4 regions of the Paenibacillus roseipurpureus genome follow, and region 3 is predicted to be linked to each of the others. Evidence: riboswitches for the same ligand, from Rfam matches in the RefSeq annotation. Region 3 holds a riboswitch; each other region holds the start of a gene.
What was found. Region 3 has a riboswitch for cyclic di-AMP ahead of MJB10_RS05275 (stalk domain-containing protein). Riboswitches for the same ligand answer to the same signal wherever they lie in the genome.

Region 1: another riboswitch for cyclic di-AMP. It lies ahead of MJB10_RS03280 (C40 family peptidase); the one in region 3 lies ahead of MJB10_RS05275 (stalk domain-containing protein).
Region 2: another riboswitch for cyclic di-AMP. It lies ahead of MJB10_RS13085 (CAP domain-containing protein); the one in region 3 lies ahead of MJB10_RS05275 (stalk domain-containing protein).
Region 4: another riboswitch for cyclic di-AMP. It lies ahead of MJB10_RS25310 (C40 family peptidase); the one in region 3 lies ahead of MJB10_RS05275 (stalk domain-containing protein).

What each region holds. Positions count from the first base shown of each region.
Region 1 is NZ_CP130319.1:701,945-704,140, reverse strand. Features, by position in the region: gene MJB10_RS03285 (hypothetical protein) at 1-123, opposite strand, end outside; gene MJB10_RS03280 (C40 family peptidase) at 302-1,189, opposite strand; cyclic di-AMP (ydaO/yuaA leader) riboswitch at 1,193-1,360, opposite strand; gene MJB10_RS03275 (hypothetical protein) at 1,431-1,604, opposite strand; tRNA gene MJB10_RS03270 (tRNA-Gly) at 1,747-1,817, opposite strand; tRNA gene MJB10_RS03265 (tRNA-Pro) at 1,836-1,912, opposite strand; tRNA gene MJB10_RS03260 (tRNA-Arg) at 1,933-2,009, opposite strand; tRNA gene MJB10_RS03255 (tRNA-Gly) at 2,013-2,087, opposite strand; gene MJB10_RS03250 (AIM24 family protein) at 2,171-2,196, opposite strand, start outside.
Region 2 is NZ_CP130319.1:2,954,563-2,956,758, forward strand. Features, by position in the region: gene MJB10_RS13080 (MOSC domain-containing protein) at 1-107, opposite strand, end outside; gene MJB10_RS13085 (CAP domain-containing protein) at 222-869, opposite strand; cyclic di-AMP (ydaO/yuaA leader) riboswitch at 876-1,007, opposite strand; gene MJB10_RS13090 (NCS2 family permease) at 1,118-2,196, opposite strand, start outside.
Region 3 is NZ_CP130319.1:1,156,487-1,158,682, forward strand. Features, by position in the region: gene MJB10_RS05275 (stalk domain-containing protein) at 51-851, opposite strand; cyclic di-AMP (ydaO/yuaA leader) riboswitch at 856-995, opposite strand; gene MJB10_RS05280 (PspA/IM30 family protein) at 1,175-1,828, shown strand; gene liaF (cell wall-active antibiotics response protein LiaF) at 1,996-2,196, shown strand, end outside.
Region 4 is NZ_CP130319.1:5,560,883-5,563,078, reverse strand. Features, by position in the region: gene MJB10_RS25315 (hypothetical protein) at 90-350, opposite strand; gene MJB10_RS25310 (C40 family peptidase) at 423-812, opposite strand; cyclic di-AMP (ydaO/yuaA leader) riboswitch at 897-1,035, opposite strand; gene MJB10_RS25305 (hypothetical protein) at 1,203-2,021, opposite strand; gene MJB10_RS25300 (M1 family metallopeptidase) at 2,104-2,196, opposite strand, start outside.

The DNA.
Region 1 (2,196 bases), 450 kb from region 3:
TTGCTCAATGACCTTCCGAATCTCATCCGGAATGACAGGTCCCGATTCAACGCTTATCCCATGGTCTGTTCGACCCGACAATTTAATTTTATGAAACCAGCTTTTCCAGACACTGACTTGCACGGTGTACCCATCACCTACTTTCTTCCAACCATTCCTCCATTATAGGCGATAATTCTCAAAAATTCGACTAAAATCGCATGACGTTAAAAGAGCACCTGCTCGCCATGCTTCACCTTCGTGAAAGTCGTGACGAACAGATGCCCTTATTCGTTGGCAGGCTGGCGAGTCAGCCTCGGCCTTAAAGCACGCGCTTTGCACCTACATATCTGGATCCCCAGTAGGAGCTGGCGAGACTGTCTACGGTTACCCCGCTTGAGGTTGTCGCAGAAATGAATTGATTATTGCCCAGATAAATGCCGACATGATTGACGATATTGGATGCGAAAAATACGAGATCTCCCGCCTTCAAGTCCGTCACCCTTGTCCCTGCTTGATCATACATTTGCACCGAGGTGCGAGGCAAATCGATCCCCTTCGCTTCGTATAAATAACGGACGAAGCCAGAGCAATCGAAGCCCTTGGGCGTTGTGCCTCCCCATTGGTACGGAGTCCCTTGGAACGCCGTTGCCGCTTGGATAATCTGGGATGACAACGTTGGCTGCACAACCTTCGGCACAGCAGGTGCTAGCGGCGGCGCGATGTAGGCAGGCTTATGGCTGTTGCCATCTGCCTCAACGATCGCGATTTTGTTCGGATCGTTCCACACAATCGGAGATCCAAACGTTTCTGTAATGAAACGAAGCGGAACCACCGTGCTTCCTTCTTTCAACGTCGGGCTGCTTTCTAGTGTAACTGGCTTGCTGTTCACAAGCGCCTGGTCATTGTTCGTCGTCAATTGGATCTGTTGATCCTTGTTGACCAGCGTGACAACGATGTCGTCACCTTGCTTAGACCAGCCGACTTGGTAGCCAAGCTTTTCAGATAACACACGAAGTGGTACCTGAAGTGTGCCTTCCGCATCAATAAACGGCTGAACTTCAGGAAATTGAAGCAGCTGATCATTGAGCTGAACCTTCACCGAGTCGGCATCTGGTGCAGCAGCTTGTACGGATGGAGAAGTGAACACGGGTAGAGCTGCGCCAACTAGCACGCATGAACAAATAAGACTTTTTGCAAAAAGTTTCAAAAGATTGTGCCTCCTTGAAGCCTCCGAGGTTAGTTGACGGGTTCGGGAAGAGGTTTTCCCTAGTGCAGTCCCTTCGTCAAGATGCTGACGAGCTTTCTGTTCATTCACCCCAAGTAAAGAAGTCCCCCGTACGCGAGCTTTTGCTGCTCGGCGATTCGGCATTTTTTGTCTATGTTAGACTAGCACAATTCGTTTTGGGCTGGCAATATTTTCACCGTGGTAAGTGTTTCCAACCCGTTGTCTATATATCTGTTTCTATACTAAAAACGACCCATGCATTCAAATTTCGGAGATCTCTTTCTTTCTTATCAACCACTTTGAACTCATCCGTTTCAGGATCACGGATCACAAAGTAAGACTGATCGTTTTCCCGGTATAGCTTCTTCGCGACATCGATGGCAAATTGCTTCGTCATATTGGTTTCCCTCCATTGATCAAAACTATCTTTATTATAGTTGGGGATCCCCTTTAAGAAAACCGTCCTAGCGGGCGGTCGAACCCTTGGGGTTCAATTCCCTTGCATGAAAAAAGACCACCCGAAGGTGGTCTTTTCAGTAAGCGGGCGGCGGGAATCGAACCCGCGCGATCAGCTTGGAAGGCTGAAGTTCTACCATTAAACTACGCCCGCATATCAAAATGTAAGAAATGGTCGGGACGACACGATTTGAACATGCGACCCCCTGCTCCCAAAGCAGGTGCTCTACCAAGCTGAGCTACGTCCCGTAGTGTATAGAAAGTGTAAATGGCGCGCCCTGAGAGATTCGAACTCCCGACCTTTTGATTCGTAGTCAAATACTCTATCCAGCTGAGCTAAGGGCGCTTATGGAGCGGAAGACGGGGATCGAACCCGCGACCCTCGCCTTGGCAAGGCGATGCTCTACCGCTGAGCCACTTCCGCACGGTATGTTTTGTCGCTTGAGGCGACAAGGAATAATATATCAGGAATCTATCCCATTTGCAACTGTTTTTTCAATTCACCCATTATTTGATAAAAACCCCGCCAAACG
Region 2 (2,196 bases), 1.8 Mb from region 3:
CCTAACATGCCATAAGGTTCAATCTGACATTCGGATAAGCGTTCCCCAGCAAAAGATTTAATGGGATAACGGTTGATTTCTGTAATATGACCAACGATTGAATGCATAAGATTGAGCTCCTCCCGATCGCTAAAATTGCTTCAGCTTATTGTATCATGTTTAAAAAGCAAAAAAACCAGTGAACGTCGGAAACGTTACTGGTTTCTTCATCTTGCCTATTTTTACGTACTAATAAACTCTTGGACCCACTCGCCATTATAATAAGCGACACCAATTTGTGTGTAATTCGGACTTAGAATGTTTTGACGATGGCCAGCACTGTTCATCCATGCCGTCATGACGGCTGCTGGCGTTTGTTGACCCTTGGCAATGTTCTCGCCTGCGTACGAATAGCTAATCTCGTAACGGTTCATCATATCAAATGGGGAGCCATACGTCGGCGACGTGTGATCGAAATAGCCATTGTTGTACATATCTTTGGCCTTGTCCAACGCCATGGTTGTGAGGGCGCTATTAACGGTTAACGCTTTGAGCCCAGCTTTCGCTCTCTCCTGATTCACTAACGTCACCACTTGACTGGCAAACGTAGATTGCGAAGGCGTCGTCACTGTGTTGGATCCAGTCCCTGTCCCTGCCGTTTTGCTCGGAATAGTGACGTGCATACCCGACCAAATCATATTGGGGTTGGCGATCTGCGGGTTTGCTTTAATCAGTTCCGTCAGACTTACACCATATTTCTTAGAAATTAACCACATCGTATCATTCTCTGATACTGTATGTGTTGCAGTCGCGGCCATTGCCGCGTTAGCTCCGACAAGTAAACTCAAACTAAGTGCACCTGTTGCTGCCCATTTCATGTAACGCTTCATGTTGAAACCTCTCCTTTTTACGGCCTGCGAGGTTAGCTGTCGGATTCGGGTCAAAGAGTAATCACCCGGCCGCAGAAGCGGCTTCACCCCAAAGTTGGGTCCCCCGTGTTTCCTATGAAACTTCGGCCTTTATGTTGTTTGTGACCCGTTTGGGTCTTACAAAGTGTAACATGAGAGACGGTTTCAAACATGGCTCAAAATATGCCAATACGTCGCAAGTCAGGCACCATAAGGGTTTATGGATCGGCTTAATGAGTGAAAAACACGATCTGAACGAAAAATAAGACCGCAAATAAATAGAAAATGGGATGCACATCCCGACGCTTGCCTCTAACCACTTTGAGAATCGGATACACGATAAAACCAATCCCGATCCCCGTTGCGATACTATAGGTAAGTGGCATTAAGACCACAATGAGAAATGCGGGAAACGCTTCCTCCAGGTCATGCCACTCAATTTTGCGAAGCACATTCATCATGAGAAATCCAACTATGATTAACGTCGGCGCTGTTATCGCGGGAATGCTGGCAAGCACGGCAACAATTGGGGAAAATAACAAAGTTAGCGCAAGCAGCACACTAACGACCACGGCTGTCAAACCCGTTCTGCCTCCAACAGCGACACCTGAGCTGGATTCAATATAGGCTGACGTTGGACTTGTCCCTAGCAGTGCACCTGTTGTTGTCCCTACTGCATCGGCTAATAATGCCCCGCGCGAACGCGGAAATTTGTTGCCTTGCAGCAACCCAGCTTGCTCAGCTACCCCTAACATCGTCCCTGTCGTGTCGAAAAGGGTAATCAATAAGAATGTGAAAATGACCGTGTACATACTCCCTGTGAAGATATCGCTTAGATTAAGCTTAAAAGCTGTTGCCGATAGCCCAGAAGGCGCTGCAAGGATAGCATCAGGCATCGTCAGCAAACCCATCATCCAAGCGATCACTGCGGTAATTAACATGCCGAAAAACAAATAGCCACGAACTTTATAAGCTAATAAAATGAGGGAAACGATCAATCCGATTAAGGTCACAGCTGTCATCGGTACTCTCAAATCTCCCAACGTCAGCAAGGTTGCTGGAGAGGCGACGATGATTTTCGCATTTTGCAGGCCGATGAAGGTGATAAAAAGCCCAATACCAGCCGTGATGGCATGCTTCAAACTGGCTGGAATAGCGTCAAGCAAGACGTAGCGGAACGATGTCAACGACAGAATGATAAATAAGATTCCTTCAATGAAGACAGCCCCTAAAGCTACTTGCCAATCAACTCCCCCGCCGCCAACAACTGTAAAAGCAAAATAAGCGTTTAGCCCCATGCCAGGCGCGA
Region 3 (2,196 bases):
GATAACGCTACCTGTGGGCGACTTTTGTTTGCTGAATCTGTTTCAGCTCATTATGAAATTCTGTACACTTTAATTTTCTGAATGCCGAAGCTGCGTAAGGATTGTTTCGAACCAGGAATATAGATATCGAGTCGATTTCCTTTAATGGCACTGCCCGTATCAGACGCAGTCACATACATACCGCCTGTTGGAAGTCCATCAAACGAATATCCCTCGATATACAATTTCGAGCCTAGCGGAATAACGGATGGGTCTACAGCTACTGTACCGAGTGCAAGGGGGTTGCCCATATAGTCGAGCGCGCCGTAACCACCATTCTCAGAAGGATCTGCCGAATAAGCTGTGGATTCAAATACTTGATAATCAGGCGCATGATAAGCGCCATCTTTACTAAGAATAGCTAGATTGCTGTTGGCATCCCAATGTACGGGAATACCTGCGGCACTGGAAAGAAAGCGAAGCGGGACGTATACGCGACCATTCTGGAATTGTGAAGCAGTGTCCAGAACGACGGTAGAGTTATCAATGCTGGCTTCTTTTTGCCCAGAGACGAGTGTAATCGTATGTTGGTTGTTGCTCAGTGTGACTTTGATTTCAGTTCCATCTTTTTGCCAATCCACGGAGTAGCCTAATTTCTCGGTTACGAAACGAAGCGGCACTTGTGTGGAATGATTGCCATCCAGAAATGGCTGTGCATCCGGGAAATGAATCAGGTCATCGTTGACTTGCACTTTCACGTCCATCTTGGCTTGGGCTGCGTGCGCCTGCGTTGTAAATGGGGAAAGAAAGCCACCTGCCAATACTGCTAAGGAAACAGCAAGGCTTGTTAACCCTTTAGTAAGTTTATTCAATTGGTAATCCTCCTTCTTGAGCCTTCGAGGTTAGTTGACGGGTTCGGGAAGAAGGTTCTCCCTAGTCTGCTCTGATTAGAAGCAAATATTCACCCCAAGTATTTCGTCCCCCGTACCAGTGCTTGATTTGGGCACCAGACTCGGCTTCAAATATAGTATCATCGTGAGCGGCTCGGAACAATGACCAAATATTGGGGCCTTCCTGACATACTGGACTTAGGTCTAGGTTCAAAAACAGTCGGGGGTCGGTTTTGACGTTGGCGTAAGTGCGTTACGATATAGCTATGATGGAGTGAGAGACGATGTAGAGGGAGTGAATGAATATGACGAAGAATCAGGACCGTGAATGGGATTTGCAACATATAGGTGATCAAATTGGCAAAATGGCGGAGACGGTCTGGCAGGAGACCATCGGCAAGGCAGGTGCCGCGCGCAGCGGCACAATTGAGGAGCTGGAAGCGCGCTACGAGGAAGCGTTGCAGGCCACGATCGCGCTACGCAGCCACATCGCGCGCGCAGAGGAAATGGCGCAGCTGCGCGGCGAGCAGGCCGAGCTGGCGATGCGCGCCGGCGAAGAAGACCTGGCGCGGCTCGCGCTGCAAGAGAAGCTTCGCGAGGAAGCCGCGAGCGAGCACTACCGCGCGCAGTACGCGAGCAGCCAGGACCTGTGCCTGGCGCTCGCAGAGCAGCTGCGCGGGCTGCGTGCGGGGCACGCAGCCGAAGAGGTGCAGCCGCGCGGCGGGCTGCACGGCAAAGAGGCTCGCGACACGTGGCGCGAGCTTGAAGTGACCGGCCGCGAGCTCGGCCGGGAGGCGCTCCAGGGGCTTCGCTTAGCGGGCCGCCTGTCGCGCGAGACGCTGAAGGAAGCCAGCGGCAATCTTCAGCATGAGTTTCGCGCGCTGCGCAGTAAGTTGCAGCACGAGTGGCAGCAGGAGCAGCGCAGCCGTGAAGAGCGGGACCCGCGCCGCCAGAAGTAAGCTTATATTTTTGGATAAACACTACCGTCCAACAGGACGGTGTAGTCGTTTTTTATAAGCCAAAGCCTTGCCGGATAAGGATTTGCTTCTTGGAGGTCGTCCATTCTTATGGTATGCTAGGAAACGTATGCAAGAAACGAAATGGGCAGCCAGAGGAGGTGCAGCAAATGGGAGAAGACATGAAGAATAACCGCGCACGCAACACAGCGCTTGTGCTGATCGGCGCCGGTGTTTTTTTGCTTCTTGATCGAACTGTAGGCTTTTTTCCCATTCTGGCCGTTATCCTCATCTTGCTGGGCATTCATCGCGTTCGTTCACGCAAGGAGCGCAAAGGATATGTGCTGATGGGGATTGGCGCCGTCATTTTA
Region 4 (2,196 bases), 1.4 Mb from region 3:
GTAATTATAGGACGGCTAACATGGTGTGTCAAGTTATAACTTTTGGAAGGTATCAGGAGCATCCCGCACTGCCCCATCTGCACCTCAAGCTATTCATCCAGCACGATGCCATTCATCGCCACATGGGCGGGGAACATGTCCATGCCATCTGGCTGCTCTTGCTCAGGCACCCAGTTGTCGGTTTCCCAAATCTTCGACATTTTCAGCGCTCGGCTGCAATGCACCCAGCATTCCTGCACTTCGACGCCAACAGCGGCGATGGGGGACTTGCCGTTCAATTGCATACTGGCTAGCAATTTCTCATTCACCTTTTTCTCCACAGCAGGGTGGGGTGCTCCGCTGAACGGCATGCACAAATGAATAAAGCCCGTAAGGCTACTCCTGGGAGTAAGCTTAAGGGCTTCATTCCTGTGATGAGAAGATTAATTGGATTCAGCAGTTAGTTGGTTGTAGATATCATCCCACAGAACTCGTCTGGCTGACACATACCGCTTCGCGTAGTAGGATTCGCTCAACTTATTCTTAACAACACCTTGGTTTGTGGCGGAGTGAACGAATTCACCATTGCCCAGGTACATCCCTACGTGAGAGATACCGCTGCCATCCGTGTTGAAAAATACGAGATCGCCCTTACGAAGTTCACTTTTGTCGATCCAGTAGCCTTCTTTGTTTTGGGATTTAGAGCTGTGCGGAATGTCGATGCCGAACTCGCTGAATAGGTAGGACGTGAACCCAGAGCAATCAAACCCTTTGGTTGTTGTGCCAGCCCATTTGTACGGAGTTCCCATGAGGTCATCGACGGCGCTGTCCATGGTGGACGACGCGAAAACGCTTCCTACACTCACACTCAAAAACAAAACAAGACTAAAAACAAGAGTAACAACGTTCTTCAACTGCTTGTCTCCTTCCGGTGCCTACGAGGTTAGCTGGAGGGTTCGGTTGAAGGTTCCCTATGATCCCTGTCTTGCAAGATCAATTCACCCGGAGTGGTTCCCCCGTTTCCCCATAAACTGAGGAATTCGGCATGAAATATTTGGTTTTTTGATGCTAGATCATGTAATTCGTCATAAACAAAGAAAATCCTCTTTTTGTTTGGCAAAATAGGCGAAAAAAAAGCCCAATTGTTCGGAAAACAGACAAAAAAAAGCCCCTTTCTTTGGCGAAAGGGACTTTATTGTACAAATAGACGAATTTGCTGGATGTTAATTGGATATTTTGGCAGAAAGTAGCTGATATTGGGAGGTGATGCTCCAGATTTGGATGAAAATGTGGAACAGCGGATACAGCTGATAAATGAGCAGCGCGACTAGTCCAGCCCACACATAAGTCGCCGTTACCGTGACGCCCGCCAGAAGTCCTGAGATGAGAAGTAAGGAAACGGCAAGTCCGATAATGGGGATCGAATGTCGGAAAAAGGAAATGACTGTCGAAAGGACGCCAAGCTCAGCTGCAAGCGCAAATTGGATATACATGAACAGCAGCTGCAAGAGAAAGCCATACATCATAAAGCCGAGAATCCAAGGCAGCAAGTTCAGCGCCAGCTGTTCATAGGAAGAGCTGTGGGCTAGAATCCATTTGGCCTTAGGGAAAAGCCAGATCAACGGCAGCAGTGTCAGCACGATGCGGATCAGATACACGAATAAGAAGGGAAGCACGAGCTTTTTCATGCCACGAAAGAAGCGATAGCCGGCATTCTGCTCGGTGTGCGTCAGCGAATAATAGACACCGCCATTCAGGAGGGGGGTGAGCAGCATACGCACGCATAGCAGGAACGCCAGCCATCCTAGGTAGGAGTGGCTAAGATCCGTTTTTAATAACTGAAATTGACCTTCAGCTAAGAAAAGCTGCAGTGCTTGCTTAGGCTGCTCGCTGCCCGGAAAGCGATGCATGAGGGGGACGAGGACGCCCTGAATCCCCTTATACAGAAGCACCCCCCAGCCCATTTGGTACAGGAAAAGCATGATCGTGGCAAAAGGCTGTTGCATCGCTGCCCTGAAGCCGGATTTGATATAGGTTGCCAACGAGGTCCCTCCTCAAAGTTTTCTTTAGAAAACTGGCTTCGTAAGCGGGCTCAGAGTTTGTCGTACTTCATGAGCTGCGCGCTTACCAGGCGACTGAGCCGAACAGAGCTTGCAGGAACTGGGCGAGGCCGAGATTCCACCGTATTTGCCATTTCGTATTTAACTCCGTTTGATA